Regions from separate parts of the Geobacillus sp. B4113_201601 genome, predicted to be linked through region 3. Evidence: riboswitches for the same ligand, from Rfam matches in the RefSeq annotation. Region 3 holds a riboswitch; each other region holds the start of a gene.

What was found. Region 3 has a riboswitch for S-adenosylmethionine ahead of B4113_RS15565 (methionine biosynthesis PLP-dependent protein). Riboswitches for the same ligand answer to the same signal wherever they lie in the genome.
Positions count from the first base shown of each region.
Region 1: linked by a shared signal. The riboswitch ahead of B4113_RS02260 (methionine ABC transporter ATP-binding protein) and the one ahead of B4113_RS15565 (methionine biosynthesis PLP-dependent protein) in region 3 are both predicted to bind S-adenosylmethionine.
Region 2: linked by a shared signal. The riboswitch ahead of B4113_RS04850 (bifunctional homocysteine S-methyltransferase/methylenetetrahydrofolate reductase) and the one ahead of B4113_RS15565 (methionine biosynthesis PLP-dependent protein) in region 3 are both predicted to bind S-adenosylmethionine.

Region 1 covers NZ_LQYX01000015.1:9,065-15,120, forward strand. The annotation lists gene gcvH (glycine cleavage system protein GcvH) at 1-144, shown strand, start outside; gene B4113_RS02240 (YusG family protein) at 218-454, shown strand; gene B4113_RS02245 (toprim domain-containing protein) at 550-909, shown strand; gene B4113_RS02250 (thioredoxin family protein) at 906-1,220, shown strand; gene B4113_RS02255 (hypothetical protein) at 1,370-1,717, shown strand; SAM riboswitch class I at 1,792-1,901, shown strand; gene B4113_RS02260 (methionine ABC transporter ATP-binding protein) at 2,078-3,106, shown strand; gene B4113_RS02265 (methionine ABC transporter permease) at 3,096-3,764, shown strand; gene B4113_RS02270 (MetQ/NlpA family ABC transporter substrate-binding protein) at 3,781-4,629, shown strand; gene B4113_RS02275 (carboxymuconolactone decarboxylase family protein) at 5,064-5,426, shown strand.
Region 2 covers NZ_LQYX01000035.1:60,864-66,919, forward strand. The annotation lists gene B4113_RS20055 (hypothetical protein) at 1-141, opposite strand, end outside; SAM riboswitch class I at 992-1,094, shown strand; gene B4113_RS04850 (bifunctional homocysteine S-methyltransferase/methylenetetrahydrofolate reductase) at 1,166-3,016, shown strand; gene metH (methionine synthase) at 3,009-6,056, shown strand, end outside.
Region 3 covers NZ_LQYX01000111.1:62,870-68,925, reverse strand. The annotation lists gene metC (cystathionine beta-lyase) at 516-1,694, opposite strand; gene B4113_RS15565 (methionine biosynthesis PLP-dependent protein) at 1,698-2,801, opposite strand; SAM riboswitch class I at 3,141-3,251, opposite strand; gene B4113_RS15560 (esterase family protein) at 3,437-4,165, shown strand; gene B4113_RS15555 (YjcG family protein) at 4,203-4,724, shown strand; gene B4113_RS15550 (GNAT family N-acetyltransferase) at 4,728-5,162, shown strand; gene B4113_RS15545 (stage VI sporulation protein F) at 5,203-5,460, opposite strand; gene B4113_RS19155 (YjcZ family sporulation protein) at 5,582-5,713, opposite strand; gene B4113_RS15540 (hypothetical protein) at 5,791-6,027, opposite strand.

The DNA of each region.
Region 1 (6,056 bases), on a different contig from region 3:
GAGGCGCTCAACGATCATCCGGAGTATGTCAACGAATCGCCGTACGAGAAAGCGTGGATGATCGTCGTGAAACCGAGCGACACCCGTGAGATTGACCAATTATTGACAGCGGAACAATATGAAGCGATGGTGACGGAAGGATAAACATGGCCGTCATTTTCGGCTCAATTCGGGCACCCTATACATATGGAAGAAATGAAACAAGGGGGTGCGAAAGATGGCGCTGCAATCGGCGCGCATCGATGTGACCGATCGGGTAATCGGCAAATGGAACGGCCGCACGCTTGATTTGTATGCGGAAGGGGAGCTGATCGGCCATGTTCCGCTTCCGGAGACCGTTCCGTTAAAAAGCGGCTATACAGTGCAAAATGGAAAAGTTTACAAAGACGTGACCGCTACCGTTGAGCCGGGGCAAAAATATGTCGACTGCGACGGGGAAGCGGGCTGGTGTTGAAAGGCAACGGTGGATGGCCGTTGCTTTTTTTCAACCTTTGGCTCGCATCGATCATACAATAGAGCACAACATTGGTGGAGTTAGGTGGGGCGGATATGCGACAAGTGGAAAAGGTGATCATCGTCGAGGGGAGATCGGATAAACAAAAGGTGGCGGCGGTGTTGAATGAACCGGTCGTGATCGTGTGTACGAACGGGACGATCAGCGATGCCCGCTTGGAAGAGTTGGCCGACGAGTTCGAAGGCCAAGATGTATACGTGCTTGCCGACGCCGATGAGGCGGGGGAGAAGCTGCGCCGCCAGTTTCGCCGCATGTTTCCCGAAGCCGAACATATTTATATTGACCGGGCGTACCGGGAAGTGGCGGCCGCTCCGCTTTGGCATTTGGCGCAAGTGTTGCTGCGCGCCGATTTTGAGGTGCGAATGGAATGGTTGATGAAGGGGGGAAGCGGGTGAACGCGATCGATCGCAATGAGCTCAGAAAAACGATCGAGAACGAGCCGCTTTTGGCGCTGTATTTGTATACCCCGCTGTGCGGCACATGTCAATTGGCGCGGCGGATGCTCGTGATTATCGAGCAGCTATTCCCGACGTTGCCGTTTTACGAAACGGATATCAACTATATTCCTGAGCAGGCTGTGGAGTGGCAAATTTCCAGCGTTCCATGCTTGCTTCTTTTTGTTGACGGAGCGATGGCCGACAAATGGTATGCGTTCCCTTCCGTCACCGATTTGTATGAGCAACTGCAAGCCCGGCTGCCGCGTTGACTGTCCCCCTTTTTTTGACTCCGTTTGACACATTTCTTGGGAAATGACAAAAACGGCGTCCGTTCGTCAACAGGCTGTCGAGATTTTTGTAAAGGATTCTTGCCCCCACATATGGAAATAGAGAACAAAGGACATGGGGGTGATGGTCAATGGAAGTGCGTGAGTTTGTGGAACGGTTCATCGAGCGGATGCAAATGTTGCGTCATTTGTTGCCGATTTTGCCGGACGAGCAGTTATGCGTTCGGTTTGAAAGCGACGGGGAGGCCGCTTCCGTCTTGCTTGGCAAAGAGCCGGCCATCGTTGAGTGCGAGAACGATGAACGAAACACGTTGACGGTGCGCGGTTCGAAGGAAGCGCTCGCCTCCTTGCTGAGCGGTGAGCTGAAGCTGCAGCAGCTCGTCCGGCTGCAAGAAGTGCACGTATCGGGAAGCTTCCGCCATTTATTGCTGCTGGAGTCGCTCCTCCATTTGGCCAAGCCGTATCGGCATGTTGGATAAAAAATAGGTTGACACGATTCGACATCCAATGATACAATCACATTCGTAACCAAATTGAATACATTTGCGTTGTGCTCTTATCAAGAGAGGTGGAGGGATGTGCCCAATGAAGCCCGGCAACCGTCAGCGCTTGCGCTGAAATGGTGCCAATTCACACAAAGCAGCCTGCTTTGAGAGATAAGAGACGGAATGGTAGACAATACCTTTCTGTTCTCCGCGGGCAGAAAGGTTTTCTTTTTGCGCTTGCTTGGGCGCTGGGCGTGAACAGCCCGCTTCGGCTGCTTGCGCGGGCGCGCTCGGCGGCGGGGCTTGCGCCTGCTGGCGAACGGGAAGCGCACGGCAAGAAAGGAAGGTGAAACGATGATCACCCTTGAACAGGTGACGAAAGTATACCAAGCGGCCAACGGTGCGGTGACAGCCGTTGACAACGTGTCGCTTGAGATTCGCGAAGGAGAAATTTTTGGAATTATCGGCTACAGCGGGGCCGGAAAAAGTTCGCTCATTCGGCTGTTAAACGGATTGGAAAAACCGACGAGCGGTCGGGTGATCGTCGCCGGCCGCGACATGGCGCGCGTGAAAGGTCGGGAGCTTCGAAACGCCCGTCAGGAAATCGGCATGATTTTCCAGCATTTCAACTTGCTTTGGTCGCGCACCGTCAGGGAAAATATCGCTTTTCCGCTCGAGATCGCCGGTGTTCCGAGAGAGGAACGGCAAAAGCGCGTCGATGAGCTCATCCAGCTTGTCGGTCTCACCGGGCGGGAAGAGGCGTATCCGTCGCAGCTGAGCGGCGGGCAAAAGCAGCGGGTCGGCATCGCGCGGGCGCTCGCCAACAATCCGAAAGTCCTGCTTTGCGATGAGGCGACGTCCGCCCTCGATCCGCAGACGACGGACGCGATTTTGGATTTGCTCGTTGACATCAACAAGCGGCTCGGGCTGACGATCGTGCTCATCACCCATGAAATGCACGTCATTCGCAAAATTTGCGACCGCGTCGCGGTGATGGAAAGCGGCAAAATCGTCGAACAAGGCGACGTGCTGCACGTGTTCCGGAACCCGCAGCAGCCGATTACGAAACGGTTCGTCAAGCAGCTGGTCGAGCCGGAGGAAACCGAAGAAGCTGTCTCGCATCTGTTCGGCCACTACCCGAACGGGGTGATCGCGCAGTTGACGTTTGTCGGCGCCGCCGCTGGACAGCCGCTCATTACGCAAGTCGTCCGCCAATTTGCCGTTGATGTCAACATTTTACAAGGAAAAATTTCACAAACCCATCAAGGCGCCTACGGCGTGCTGTTTGTGCACATCGACGGGGCGGCGGATGAAATCGGTCGGGCGCTCGACTATATTCAAGACCAACAAGTGGCGGTGGAGGTGATTCACGATGCTCGCTAACCTCCTGCCGAACGTGCAATGGGAAACGATGTGGGCGGCAACGGTCGAGACGCTGTACATGACCGGCATGGCGGTCGCCGCCACGTTCGTCCTCGGAGTGGTGCTTGGGCTGCTGTTATTTTTAACGGCAAAGGGAAACCTATGGGAGAACCGGCTGGCCAATACGGTCATCGCGGCGTTCGTCAACATTTTCCGCTCCATTCCGTTCATTATTTTGATCATTTTGCTTATTCCGTTTACGAAATGGCTCGTCGGGACGATGCTCGGCGCCAACGCGGCGCTGCCGGCGCTCATCATCGGTGCGGCGCCGTTTTACGCCCGCATGGTTGAGATCGCCCTCCGCGAAATTGACAAAGGGGTCATTGAAGCGGCGCAGGCGATGGGCGCCTCGACGTGGACGATCATTTGGAAGGTGCTTTTGCCGGAATCGTTGCCAGCTCTTGTCTCGGGGATTACCGTCACCGCGGTGTCGCTTGTCGGCTATACGGCGATGGCTGGCGTTGTCGGCGCCGGTGGACTTGGGAATTTGGCGTATTTGGAAGGATTTCAGCGCAGCCATAACGATGTGACGTTTGTCGCGACCGTGTTGGTGCTTGTGATTGTCTTTGTCATTCAGTGGATCGGTGACATTGTCACTTCCAAAATAGATAAACGATAAAAGGAGGAAAAAATCGATGAAAAAATGGCTTGGCGTGCTGTTCGCTTCCGTCTTGGTGTTCGCCTTGGCGGCTTGCGGCGGCAACAACAACGCCGCCGATGAGGGTGGCAACGGCAAATTGGTAAAACTGAAAGTCGGCGCCTCGAACGTGCCGCATGCGGAAATTTTGGAAAAAGCGAAACCGATTTTGAAGAAAAAAGGCATTGACTTGGAGATCATTACGTTCCAAGACTATATTTTGCCGAACAAAGCGTTGGCCGACAAAGAAATTGATGCCAACTACTTCCAACACATTCCTTATTTAGAGTCGCAAATGAAAGAGCATGGCTACCAATTCGTTAACGCCGGTGGCATTCATATTGAGCCGATCGGCTTGTACTCGAAAAAATACAAAAGCATCGAAGAGCTGCCGGACGGCGCAACGATCATCATGAGCAACTCGGTCGCCGACCACGGCCGTATTTTGTCGATGCTGCAAGAAAAAGGGCTCATTAAACTGAAACCGGGCGTCGATAAAACGAAAGCGACGGTGAACGACATCGTCGAAAATCCGAAGCATTTGAAGTTTAAGGCCGATGTCGACGCTGGGCTGCTGCCGCAAATTTACAAAAACGGCGAAGGCGATGCGGTGCTGATCAATGCCAACTATGCGCTGGACGCCGGCTTGGATCCGGCGAAAGACCCGATCGCTGTGGAGTCGCCGAAAAACAATCCGTATGTGAACATTGTCGCCGTGCGCAAAGGCGATGAAAACCGGAAGGAAATCAAAACATTGGTCGAAGTGCTGCAATCGAAAGAAATTCAAGATTTCATCAAAGAAAAATACCACGGTGCCGTCATTCCAGCGGCGGAAAACAATCAATAACGGGAGCGGTTCGCTCCCGTTATTTTTCGTCAGCGGTTCTAACATGGCAACGGGCGGAGAAATGGTGAAGCCGTGCAGCGCGCGACAACGGCCGGTCAGCGGCTTGAGCCCTCCCGCTTGCGCCAAGGGCAGTGCTCATCGCCTAGAAGGCCGGTGAAAAACCGCTGACACACCAATTGGAGGCGTATTTTCATTCAGAAAAGAAAGCTGATTCTGTGAGGTTTCTCTCATTGAGAAATGGATGGAGCTTAGCGGTATTTTTGCACGAAATCACCAGCCTCCTAGATGGCGATGATTGAACCGGCTGCGGCCGGCACAAAAAACACCGGCCAACGCCGTGGCGGTCTCCTCCTTTTTCCGATATGATTCGCCGTTTAATTTGCCGTTCCTGCATGCATACTAACAGCAGAAACGGACAAAGGAGGAAAACGAAAATGAACCACGTCACACCGTCATCGGTCGAATCGGCGCTTCGCCACTACAAAGAAGGGCTCGGGGCGTTCACCCAAAAACTCCCGAACGTAGCGGAGCGATTTAACGCCTTTACGGAAGCGTGCTTTGCCGAGGGGGCGCTGTCGAAAAAGGAAAAGCAGCTGATCGCGCTTGGCATCAGCTTGGCGACGCAAGATGAGTATTGCACGATTTACCACACGAAAGGATGCCTTGATGAAGGGGCGTCGGAACAAGAAGTTTTGGAAGCGTGCGCGGTGGCGGCGGCGTTTGGCGGCGGGGCGGCGATGAGCCAAGCGGTGACGCTCGTCCAAGAATGCCTCCGCGAGCTGCGCACCGCCCATTAAGACTCCGGTGACGGGGTCTTTTTTAGTGAGAAGATCAGTTGGTATCTCCTGTAAACCGAGAAAATCGGCAATTTGAACGGGTCTTTTTTAGTGAGAAGGTCGGTTGGTGAACGAAGCGGGGGCCTCGCCGATTGGGTTCGCGCTTAGAAGGCTGGTGAAAAAACGCTGGTTCCTTTCATCAATGGGAGAATGAGCGAAAAGCAGGACCGATGTAACAAGATTTTTCTAATTGAGAAATAACATTCGTAAAGCGGTATCCACGATTCAATCACCAGCCTCTTAGAAGGCCGGTGAAAAAACGCTGTTTCCATTGCGCGTGGGGGGGACGAGTGAAAGCAAGATGGATGGGCAGTCGGCCAACGGAAAAGAGGGCGGACGTTGAACCGCTCCGGGGCTAGCGGCGGGGAGATTTTGCCCGTTCTTTATGGCAAATGCTCGTACAAACGGGCATTTTCGTGTAAAATATAAAAAGTGGTACCGATGTTTCGCCGGAGGAATCACGCGCCGAAGAGGCGGAACAGTTGCGAATACTTTTCATTTGTTATAAAATTGTAATGAGAATAAATTGAGAATGAACGGCCGCTAGATGATCAAAACGGGCGGCGCTGACTTTCAAGCAGAAATTGGAGG
Region 2 (6,056 bases), on a different contig from region 3:
CCCATAAACAAGAACGGCCGCAATCAATGCGATTTTTCCCCACATTGGCATCTTAGCCGCTTTTAAACCAAAGGCAAGGACAATAAACAACACAAACGGCAGGCTAATGAGAATAAAATACGGCCACGACCATCGTTTCATCTATTTCACTCCTGTCTGTGACGCCATTTCTATTAAATTCCTTGTTAACATCATCCATTTTTTATTATACACTTTGACTCTTAAAAAAAAATTAAAAAAAAAGAGAAATGAGTTGACGTTTTTCGTCTTTTTTTAACATATTTCGACATTTTTTGTGCTATCGAAACAAAAGGCTCTTCACTAAAAGTTGTATTTCATGACATGCCTTAACTTATGCATCCACGAAAGAATAGGAACAAATCATTTTTTGCCTACACCTGTTCAGAGAAGTGCACGTTATGGTGATGAACTAAGCAAAAAAGCGATTGGTAAGAAATTGGTGTCAGCGCAAGGAGATGTTCAATAGCCAAAACACAATAGAGGTCGGTGGACTTAGTGCAACATACTACTGATTTCACCTATTTCTCAATTAGAGAGACTTAGTGGAATCCACTTTCTTTTCTGAATGAAAATGCCGGCCTGACGCGAGATTTTCATGCCTGGGTGGAGGGCAAGTCGCGCTGCTCATGGAACTTTTCTGAATGAAAATGCCTCTGATTGGTGTGTGACAACGGTTTTTCACCAGCCTCAATCGGAAAACAGCGCATGGCTTCGTTGAACATCGGCCACTGGAGAATGTCTTTCCCTGCTGAACGTTCGATTGGCAAGCAAAGAGAAAACACCGATTGCCCGCATGGCGGCAGGTGTTTGTAGCGCTATTTCCGATTTTTGCAATCATACAAGAGTTCCTTCTCCCTTGATCGGGCAAATCTTTGGCAAATTTCTTGCTTCACTGTATTGAATAATTTCAAAAAATACATTAAATTATATAGTAATCACCCAAACGGGACGATACAATTGGATACGAATTTTCTTATCAAGAGAGGGGGAGGGACTGGCCCGGTGAACCCTCAGCAACCTGGCGGGCGGCCAAGGTGCTAAATCCAGACAGGCAGCAGCCTGGAAGATAAGAAGAAGCGAACGGAAAGTCTTCTTCTTAGAAGGCTTTTTTCTTTTACTTGCCAAGAAACGGGGGAAATGGAACGTGGGATTGCTTGATGAGTTGAAACAACGCGTGCTGATCGCCGATGGGGCGATGGGGACGCTTCTCTATTCGCATGGCGTTGACCGTTGTTTTGAAGAATTGAATCTATCGAAACCGGAAGACATCGTCCATATTCACGAAGCCTATATCGCGGCAGGCGCCGACGTCATCCAGACGAATACCTACGGCGCCAACTATGTGAAACTCGCCCGCTACGGCTTGCAAGATGAGGTGCCGGCCATCAACCGGGCGGCGGTGCGGCTCGCTAGGCAAGCCGCCAACGGTCGGGCGTACGTGCTCGGGACCATTGGCGGGCTGCGCACGTTAAACAAAAGCGCCGTGCCGCTTGATGAAGTGAAGCGGACGTTCCGCGAGCAGCTGTTTGTCTTGCTGGCGGAGGGAGTGGACGGCGTGCTGCTCGAGACGTATTACGATTTAGAAGAGTTGGAGACGGTGCTCGCCATCGCCCGCAAAGAGACGGACTTGCCGGTCATCGCCCATGTGTCGCTCCATGAAGTGGGCGTCTTGCAAGACGGCACGCCGCTCGCTGACGCCCTCGCCCGCTTAGAAGCGCTTGGCGCCGATGTCGTCGGGCTCAACTGCCGGCTCGGGCCGTACTATATGCTTCAATCGCTCGAGGAAGTGCCGCTGCCAACGCGCGCCTTTTTATCGGCGTACCCGAACGCGAGCCTCCCCGACTATCGCGATGGCCGGCTCGTCTATGAGACGAATGCCGAATACTTCGAGGAAACGGCGAAAGCGTTTCGCGACCAAGGGGTGCGGCTGCTCGGCGGATGCTGCGGCACGACGCCGAACCATATTGAAGCGATGGCGCGGGCGCTGCAAGACCGGACGCCGGTAACGGAAAAAACGGTCAAACGACGCGCCGTGCCGGTGTCGGTCCAATCCGACATTCCATCATCAGCGACGCCGCTTCCCGAACTTGTCCGCGCCCGCCGCTCGGTGATCGTCGAGCTCGATCCCCCGAAAAAATTGGGCATTGACAAATTTCTCGCCGGGGCGAAAGCGCTCCATGACGCCGGCATTGACGCGCTGACGCTGGCCGACAACTCGCTCGCCACGCCGCGCATCAGCAACGCCGCCGTCGCGGCCATCATCAAAGAGCGGCTCGGCGTCCGCCCGCTCGTGCATATTACGTGCCGCGACCGCAACTTGATCGGCCTGCAGTCACACTTGATGGGCCTGCATACGCTCGGCATCACCGACGTGCTCGCCATTACCGGCGACCCGTCAAAAATCGGCGACTTTCCGGGAGCGACATCGGTGTACGATTTATCGTCGTTTGATTTAATCCGCTTGATCCGCCAGTTTAATGAGGGATTGTCGTATTCGGGCAAACCGCTCGGACAAAAAACGAACTTCTCGATCGGCGCGGCGTTCAATCCGAATGTCCGCCATTTGGATAAGGCCGTTGAGCGGATGGAGAAAAAAATTCAGTGCGGCGCCCATTATTTCTTGACTCAACCGGTTTACTCGGAAGAGAAAATCATGGCCGTGCACGAAGCGACGAAACATTTGAATGCGCCGATTTACATCGGCATTATGCCGCTTGTGAGCGCGCGCAACGCCGAGTTTTTGCATCATGAGGTGCCGGGCATTACGCTGTCCGACGATATTCGCGCCCGCATGGCCGCCTGCGGCGACGACCCGGTGCGGGCGGCGCGCGAAGGAATCGCCATCGCCAAAGCGCTCATTGATGCGGCGTTCGACTTGTTTCACGGCATTTATTTCATTACGCCGTTTTTGCGCTACGACATGACGGTGGAGCTCGTCCGCTACATTCACGAAAAAGAAGCGGCCGCGAAAGAAAGGAAGGTTGTGCATGGCTGACCTCATCTTCGAACAACAGCTGCAGCGAAAAATTCTTGTCATCGACGGCGCCATGGGCACCATGATCCAAAGCGCCAACTTATCAGCCGCCGACTTTGGCGGCGAGGCGTATGAAGGGTGCAACGAATACTTGACCATCACCGCCCCGCACGTCATCCGCCGCATTCATGAAGCGTACTTGGAAGCCGGCGCGGACATCATTGAAACGAACACGTTCGGGGCGACGCGCATCGTCCTTGATGAATACGGACTTGGCCATTTGGCGCTCGAGCTGAACATCGAAGCAGCGAAGCTCGCCAAACAAGCGGCCGAGGCGTTCGCGACGCCCGACTGGCCGCGCTTTGTCGCCGGTTCGATGGGGCCGACGACGAAAACTTTGTCGGTCACGGGCGGAGCGACGTTTGACGAACTCGTTGCCGCCTATGAAGAACAGGCGCGCGGACTGCTTTTGGGCGGCGTCGACCTTCTCCTTTTGGAAACGTGCCAAGATGCCTTGAATGTCAAAGCGGGATTCATCGGCATTTCCAAAGCGTTTGAAGCGGTCGGCCGCCGCGTGCCGCTCATGATTTCCGGCACGATCGAGCCGATGGGTACAACGCTTGCCGGGCAGGCGATCGATTCGTTTTTCATCTCGATCCGCCACATGAAGCCGATCGCCGTCGGCTTAAACTGCGCGACCGGCCCGGAGTTTATGACCGATCATTTGCGCACGCTCGCCTCGCTTGCCGACACGGCGGTCAGCTGCTACCCGAACGCCGGCCTGCCGGACGAAGAAGGGCATTACCATGAAACACCGGAGATGCTCGCGGAAAAAATCCGCCGCTTTGCCGAAAAAGGATGGATCAACATCGTCGGCGGGTGCTGCGGCACGACGCCGGACCATATCCGGGCCATCGCCGAAGCGGTGCGCCACATTCCGCCGCGGCCGATCCCGTCCTCGTTTGACACGCACGCCGTCTCCGGCATTGAAGCGCTCATCTACGATGAAACGATGCGCCCGCTTTTTGTCGGTGAGCGGACGAACGTCATCGGCTCGCGCAAATTTAAGCGCCTCATCGCCGAAGGCAAATACGAAGAAGCGGCGGAAATCGCCCGCGCCCAAGTGAAAAACGGCGCCCATGTCATCGACATTTGCCTCGCCGATCCGGACCGTGATGAGCTTTCCGACATGGAACAGTTCGTCCGCGAAGTCGTCAAAAAAGTAAAAGTGCCGCTCGTCATTGACTCGACCGACGAGCGTGTCATCGAGCGCGCCCTCACGTATTCACAAGGAAAGGCGATCATTAACTCGATCAACCTCGAAGACGGCGAAGAGCGCTTTGCCAACGTCGTGCCGCTGCTGCACCGCTACGGCGCCGCCGTTGTGGTCGGGACGATCGATGAACAAGGGATGGCGGTCACCGCCGAACGGAAGCTCGAGATCGCCTTGCGTTCGTATGACTTGCTCGTGAACCGCTACGGCGTGCCTGAGCGCGACATCATTTTCGATCCGCTCGTCTTCCCGGTCGGCACCGGCGATGAGCAATACATCGGCGCGGCGAAAGAAACGATCGAAGGAATCCGCCTCATTAAAGAGCGGCTTCCTCATTGTTTAACGATGCTCGGCATCAGCAACGTCTCGTTCGGCTTGCCGCCGGCCGGGCGCGAAGTGCTGAACTCGGTCTTTTTGTACCATTGCACGCAAGCCGGGCTCGATTACGCCATCGTCAACACCGAGAAGCTCGAGCGGTTCGCTTCGATTCCGGAAGAAGAAGTGCGGATGGCCGAGGCGCTTCTTTTTGCCACCAGCGACGAAACGTTAAACGCCTTTATTGAATTTTACCGAAGCAAAATCACCGCCGCCAAGCCGGTGCAGACGAACTTGAGCTTGGAAGAGCGGCTCGCCCGCTACGTCATTGAAGGATCAAAAGACGGGCTCATTCCCGATTTGGAACAGGCGCTGGAAACGTACTCCGATCCGCTCGCGATCATCAACGGCCCGCTCATGGCCGGCATGGACGAAGTCGGACGGCTGTTTAACAACAACCAGCTCATCGTCGCTGAAGTATTGCAAAGCGCAGAAGTAATGAAAGCGGCCGTCGCCTTTTTAGAACCATATATGGAAAAGAAAGAAGGAAGCACGAAAGGAAAAGTAATCCTGGCGACGGTGAAGGGCGATGTGCATGACATCGGCAAAAACTTGGTCGACATTATTTTAAGCAACAACGGCTATGAAGTGATCGACCTTGGCATCAAAGTCGCCCCCCAGCAGCTCATCGAAGCGGTGCGCGAGCATAAACCGGACATCATCGGCCTGTCGGGCCTGCTCGTCAAATCGGCGCAACAGATGGTCGTCACCGCGCAAGACTTGCGGCAAGCCGGTGTTTCGACCCCGATTTTAGTCGGCGGCGCCGCCTTGACGCGCAAGTTTACGGAAAACAAAATCGCGCCCGAATACGACGGCATCGTCTTGTACGCGAAGGACGCCATGGATGGGCTCGCCCTTGCCAACCAAATCCAGCAAGGCGAGATCGACTATCAAAAAAAAGAAACCGTTGGACACGAACCGGCGCGAACGGCGGCTGTCGCCGCGGCCGCCAAATCCAACGTTTCGACCGACGTCCCGGTCTACGTGCCGGCCGATCTCGACCGCCACGTGCTAAGGAATGTGCCGCTTGACCACGTGTTGCCGTACGTCAACTGGCAAATGGTGCTCGGCCATCATCTCGGCTTGAAAGGAAAAGTGAAGCGGCTGTTGGAAGAAAAAGACGAAAAAGCGCTCGCCTTAAAAGCGGTCGTCGATGAGCTGATCGCCGCCGCCAAAACACACGACTGGATTCAGCCGGCCGGCGTCTACCGCTTTTTCCCGGCGCAAAGCGACGGCAACCGCGTGTACATTTACGACCCGATCGACCGGCAAACCGTGCTTGAGACGTTTGACTTCCCGCGCCAGCCGCGGGCGCCGCACCTTTGCCTCGCCGATTACTTGAAATCGAAAGAGAGCGGGGAAATGGACTATGTCGGCTTTTTCGCCGTCACCGCTGGGCACGGCATCCGCGAA
Region 3 (6,056 bases):
TTTCTACTTGAGAAACGATCCGAAGAAGCGGTTGGGCGAGTAAATCACCGGCCTCCTAAACAAACAATCGGTGGCGGAACGGTTCAAGCAAGAGCGGGGGCAACGGCGACAGGTGGTTTCGTATTGCCCAGTGACGCGGCGGCGCTGTTCTTTGGCGAAGGCGGCCGTTTTGCCGGGAGGCGCGGGGGTGGGTTTACGGCCGAGTGAAGGCGCTCCATGGCGGTTCCGTGCTGAGGGGGAATGGGCGTCAACCGCCGCGCTGTACGCAGTGGTTTCCCCCTCCGTTTTGCGATGACCACGTTGAACGATTGGAGCGCCCTCGGCATCGGTTGGCGGAAAAACGGCAACACGGCGACAGACGGGGCTTTGGTTCACTGTCTTTTCACGCTTTGTGTGATGACCATGTTCACCACTTCCGGGCGCGGCCGGCGTTGGCACTGGCGCAGGGATAGATTTGCGTGATGATCATGTCCATCACTTCCCCCCACGACAACGGAGCTTTCGTTCGCCGCCTTTTAGCGCGCCGAAATCGACGGTTGTTCTTTCACAAACGACAGCGCCTGCTCAATATCGGCGATCAGATCGTTGACATCCTCAAGCCCGACGCTCAGCCGCAGCAAGCCGTCGGTAATGCCGCGCCGCAGCCGCTCTTCCTTCGGCATGGCGGCGTGCGACATTTTCGCCGGGTGCGACAAAATCGATTCGACCGCCCCAAGGCTGACGGCGAACACCGGCAGGCGGACGTGGCGGACGAACGTCCGGACCGCTTCTTCATCGGCCAAGCGGAACGACAGCACGGCGCCAAACCCCGCCGCTTGGCCGCGTTGAATGTCATGGCCTGGATGGTTCGCCAATCCCGGATAATACACCTCTTCCACTTTCGGATGGCGGAGCAAATACTCGGCGATGGCCATGGCCGATGCGGACGACTGTTTCAGCCGAACGTGAAGCGTTTTTAGCCCCCGAAGCACAAGCCACGCGTCTTGGACGCCGAGGACGGCGCCAAAGGCGTTTTGCCATTTGTACAGCTGTTTGCCGAGCTCCTCGTCTTTTACGACCGCCAGTCCGGCGACGACGTCGCTATGGCCGGCTAAAAACTTTGTTGCGCTGTGGAGGACAACGTCGACGCCGAGATCCAACGGCCGCTGCAGCGCCGGGGTCATGAACGTATTATCCAAAAACGTCAAACAGCCGTGCGCTTTCGCCAGCTCGACGACAGCGCGAATGTCGGTCACTTTTAACAGCGGGTTGGACGGGGTTTCCATATAAATGACTTTCGTGTTCGGCCGGATGTTTTCCGCCACCGCCTTGAGATCGGTCATATCGACGAACGTATAGTCAATGCCGAATCGGCTCAGCACTTCGGTGACGATCCGGTACGTGCCGCCGTAGACGTCTTCCGTCACAAGCACATGGTCGCCTTTGGACAGGAGCAACAACGCCGTGGAGATGGCGGCCATGCCCGAGGCGAACGCGAACCCGCGCACACCGCCTTCTAAGGCGGCGATCGTCTCCTCAAGCGCCTCGCGCGTCGGATTGCCAGAGCGGCTGTAGTCGTATTTTCCGAATGAGTCGAAATCAAACTGATGGAACGTGGAGGCGTGTTGGATCGGCACGCTCACCGCCCCGGTTGCGCGGTCGACTTTCCATTCGTTATGGAGCAGTTTTGTCGAAAACGACCATTCCCGTTCCATCGCTCACACCTCTTTCATGTTTTTGAACGCTTGCGCCAAGTCGACGATCAAATCATCGGCGTGTTCAATGCCGACCGAGAAGCGGAGCAGCCGGTTGCAGACGCCGTTTCGGATGCGGATGTCTTCCGGAATGTCCGCGTGCGTCTGTGTCGCCGGATACGTAATAAAGCTTTCAACCCCGCCTAAGCTTTCCGCGAACGTAATAAGGCGCAAGCTTTTTAAAAATCCGTTCACCCACTTTTCATCGGCAATCCGGAACGACAGCATCCCACCTCTTCCTGGATATAAGACGTCGGTCACATCTTCATGTTGGCGCAAAAAGGCGCTGATGCGCTTGGCGTTTTCTTCATGCTGGCGCATCCTTAGCGCCAACGTTTTCATCCCGCGGATCAATAGCCAAGAGTCAAACGGGGACAAGACGGCGCCGATGGCGTTATGGTACTCGGCCAAGCGTTGACAAAGCGCTTCTCCCTTGGCAACGACCAAGCCGGCCAACACATCGTTATGGCCGCCTAAATATTTCGTGGCGCTGTGGATGACGATATCGGCTCCTTGTTCGATCGGGCGCTGGAGCACCGGGGTGTAAAACGTGTTATCCACGATCAACAATAGCCCGTGCCGTTGGGCAAGCTGGGCGACCGCGGAAATATCGGTCTCGTGCATCAGTGGGTTTGTCGGCGTTTCCAAGAAAATCGCCTTCGTTTTTTCGCTGATACACGCTTCCACCGCATCGAGATCGGAAAAATCGACATAATGGAACCGAAGACCGTACTTGCGCCAGCCGCGCTCAAACAGCCGGTACGTGCCGCCGTAAAGGTCGGCCGATACGAGAAACTCATCTCCGCTCTCAAACAAGGCGAGCACCGTCTGAATGGCGGCCATGCCGGAGCTGAACGCATAGCCTTGATCGCCGCCTTCCAGCTTCGCGATCGCCTCCTCAACAATTTTGCGCGTTGGATTGCCGGTGCGGATGTAGTCAAACCCAGTCGACTCTCCGATGCCGGCATGGCGGTAGGCGGTCGAAAAATAGACGGGCGGGTTGACCGTTCCTGTCACGGTTTCGCTCCGGTTGCCGATTTGCGCTAACAACGTCTCCAGTTTCTCCATCTCATCTCTCTCCTTCTGCGAAAAAATTCCTCTTGTCCAACGACCGGCGGCCGCAGCGCCCAAACGCTTCGCTGCTTGTCTCGAAGGCCGGTGAAAAACCGCTGTCACACACCAATTGGAGGCATTTTCATTCAGAAAAGAAAGCTGATTCTTTGAAGTTTCTCTAATTGAGAAATAGGTGGAACTCAGCAGCATTTTGCACTAAATCACTGGCCTTCTCGACAGCCGAGCGCTTCGCTGCCGCCCCGCCTCACAGGTCGGCAAAACGGCCGCCAAAACAAAGGAAAATAAAAAAAGTCTTCCAAGAAGAAGACTTTTCCATATTCATGGCCATGCTTCTTCTTATCTGCCGAATTGAATGCTCAATTCGCTGGATTTAGCACCTGGCCGCCGGGCGGCTGGTTGCTGAAGCTTCATTGGGCCAGTTCCCTCCGCTTCTCTCGATAAGAACAGGATGGGTATTCAATTTTGTTGCAATTTTATTTATTAAGAAATGTAACGCATTCCAGCGGTTTTTGCAAGTCTTTTTTTCGCTGCGCATCACTCGGCAAATTCACAAAAAATTCGAGCCCTTGATTAACATTTTTTGTACAAATATGTTACAATAACAGATGAACTTGCGCTTTCACTGGAGGATGGTCATGACAGCAGGAACGATGCGCGATTACGCGCTATATAGCGGGGAGCTTCAGGAGAAAATCGAACTGCTCGTCTATTTGCCAAGCAATTTTTCCCCGCTTTACAAATATTCTTTACTAATCGCTCAAGACGGCAAAGATTACTTTATGTACGGAAAAATGAAAACGGCTGTCGAAACGTTAATGGCCAACGGCACGATTGACCGCACGATCGTCGTCGGTATTCCGTATCGGAATGTAAACGACCGCTATGAAAAGTATCATCCATCGGGAACGAAGCACGGAGCGTATCTCCGCTTTCTAGCCCATGAACTCGTGCCGTTTTTGGACCGCGAACTGCCGACGTATCAAATGGGCAAAGGCCGGGCGCTCATCGGTGATTCGCTCGGCGGGACCGTATCGTTGACCGCCGGACTGTTGTATCCGCATACATTCGGAAAAATCGCCATGCAGTCCCCCTACATCGACGATTCGCTCTTGGCGCTCATTCGCTCATTCCGCGATCCGTCGCTGCTCGCCATTTACCATTCCGTCGGCTCGGAAGAAACGGCTGTAAAAACGACAGACGGACAAGTGCGCGACTTTGTGACCCCGAATCGAAAGGCGCGAGATTTGTTGGTCGAAAAAGGGTTTGCCTATACGTACCATGAGTTTGTCGGCGGCCATGCGTGGACGCATTGGCAGCCCGATGTGCCTCGGGCGCTATCGACGATTTTGACGCTGTAGCCGTCCAACGATAACCATCTCAAGGAGGGGAATTGAAATGAAATACGGCATTGTCATCTTTCCGTCCAAACGAATTCAAGATTTCGCCAACTCCTACCGGAAGCGGTATGACAGCCATTACGCCCTCATCCCGCCGCACATTACATTGAAATATCCATTTGAGGCGGACGAGGAGAAGTTGAAGGCGATGGCAAAGGAGCTGCATCGCATCGCAGCGAAAACGCCTCCAATTCCGATCAAAGTGACGAAATTCAGCTCGTTTTACCCGACCAGCAACGTCATTTATTTGAAAGTAGAGCCAAACGACGTGCTTGAACGCCTTCATGAGCAGCTGCATAGCGGCTTGTTTTCCGGGCAGCCGGAGTTTGTGTTCGTGCCGCACATTACGATCGGCCGGGACTTGCCGAGTGGCGAATATGCGGATGTATACAGCCAGCTGAAGCTGCAAGACGTCCATTTCGAGGAAACGGTCGATCGCTTCCATCTCCTTTATCAGCTGGACAACGGGTCGTGGACCGTCTACGAGACGTTTATCGTCGGAGGAAAGGAAACGGTGTAGCTGATGAACATCGCCATTGGAACGAGCAAAAACCGGCCCCTTTATGAAGACGCGTTGCGCGTCCGCCGCCTTGTCTTCATCGAGGAACAGCACGTGCCGGAGGAAGAAGAAATCGATCAGTTTGAAGATGACGCCTTTCATCTCGTTTTATATGATGGTGACATCCCGGTCGGTGCCGGACGTCTTCGTTTCATCGACGAAGGGGTCGGCAAAATCGAACGCATTTGCGTCTTGCCTTCCTACCGGGGGCGAGGAGCCGGCCGCATGGTCATGGAAGCCATCGAGCAGCTGGCGAAATCAAAAGGGGCGAAAAAAGTGAAGCTGAACGCGCAAACGCACGCGGAACCGTTTTACCAACAGCTCGGCTATACAACCGTGTCCGATGTATTTCTAGATGCCGGCATTCCGCACGTCGCCATGGTCAAGCCGCTCGAATAGCGAACGAAAGGGAGCTTGCACGCGCAGAGCTCCCTTTCGCTTATTTTTTGTTATTCAACATATTGGCAATCGTATTCAAATCGATTTGCTTGCCGTTATGGACGATCGTTTTCACAATTTGATCTTCAAGTTCCTTTGGCACTTTCCGATTGGCGATTTGCGCCACCCGTTTCACGACTTGACGAACCGTTTTTTCATCGCTGAAGTTGGCGTTTTGCAGCGAGTTGGCGAGCTCAAAAATCTCTTTCATATTGACGCCCGTTTTCTTTTCGATGTTTTTGAAAAACTGCTGATCCATAGTTCCTCCCCCTTCTTCCTGCTATATCGTATGACAACGCTCCTTCGGCGTGCACGTGACCGAAAGAAAACACGAGCCGCTCCGTGGCGCCGAAACGGCCCGTATCGACTGCGCGCGTCTGTTAAGCGACAAATGCCGCGCCGACAATGATCAGCAAGATGAACAACACAACAATCAACACAAAGCCACCGCCATAGCCAAAACCGCCATAGCCGTAGCCGTAATACGGAAAGCCGTAACCGCAGAAGCCCATTCGGATGCACCTCCTTCTCCGTTTACTGTATCGTATTCATGAGCGCACGCCAGCGTATGGGCGCAACCGCCATTTTGTCAACCAAATCGGCGGAACAGCTCGGCAAATTCCCGCTCCTTCTTAGTAAACCATCGCTCAATGTAGTCCAAGTTGCCTTGCACCTTTTGGAGAAACCCGTTGTTCAGCTTTTCGATTTCTTGCAGCTGTTTGGTAAAATCGCTCCCCCATTGTTCAAACAGGCGGATGAACGTTTCATGTCCTTCTTTGCGCGAGGCGACCCAGCCTTCCAACGCTTTTTCCAGTTCTTTGCTCACGATGTTTCCCCCTTTTCTTTCTGAGGCTG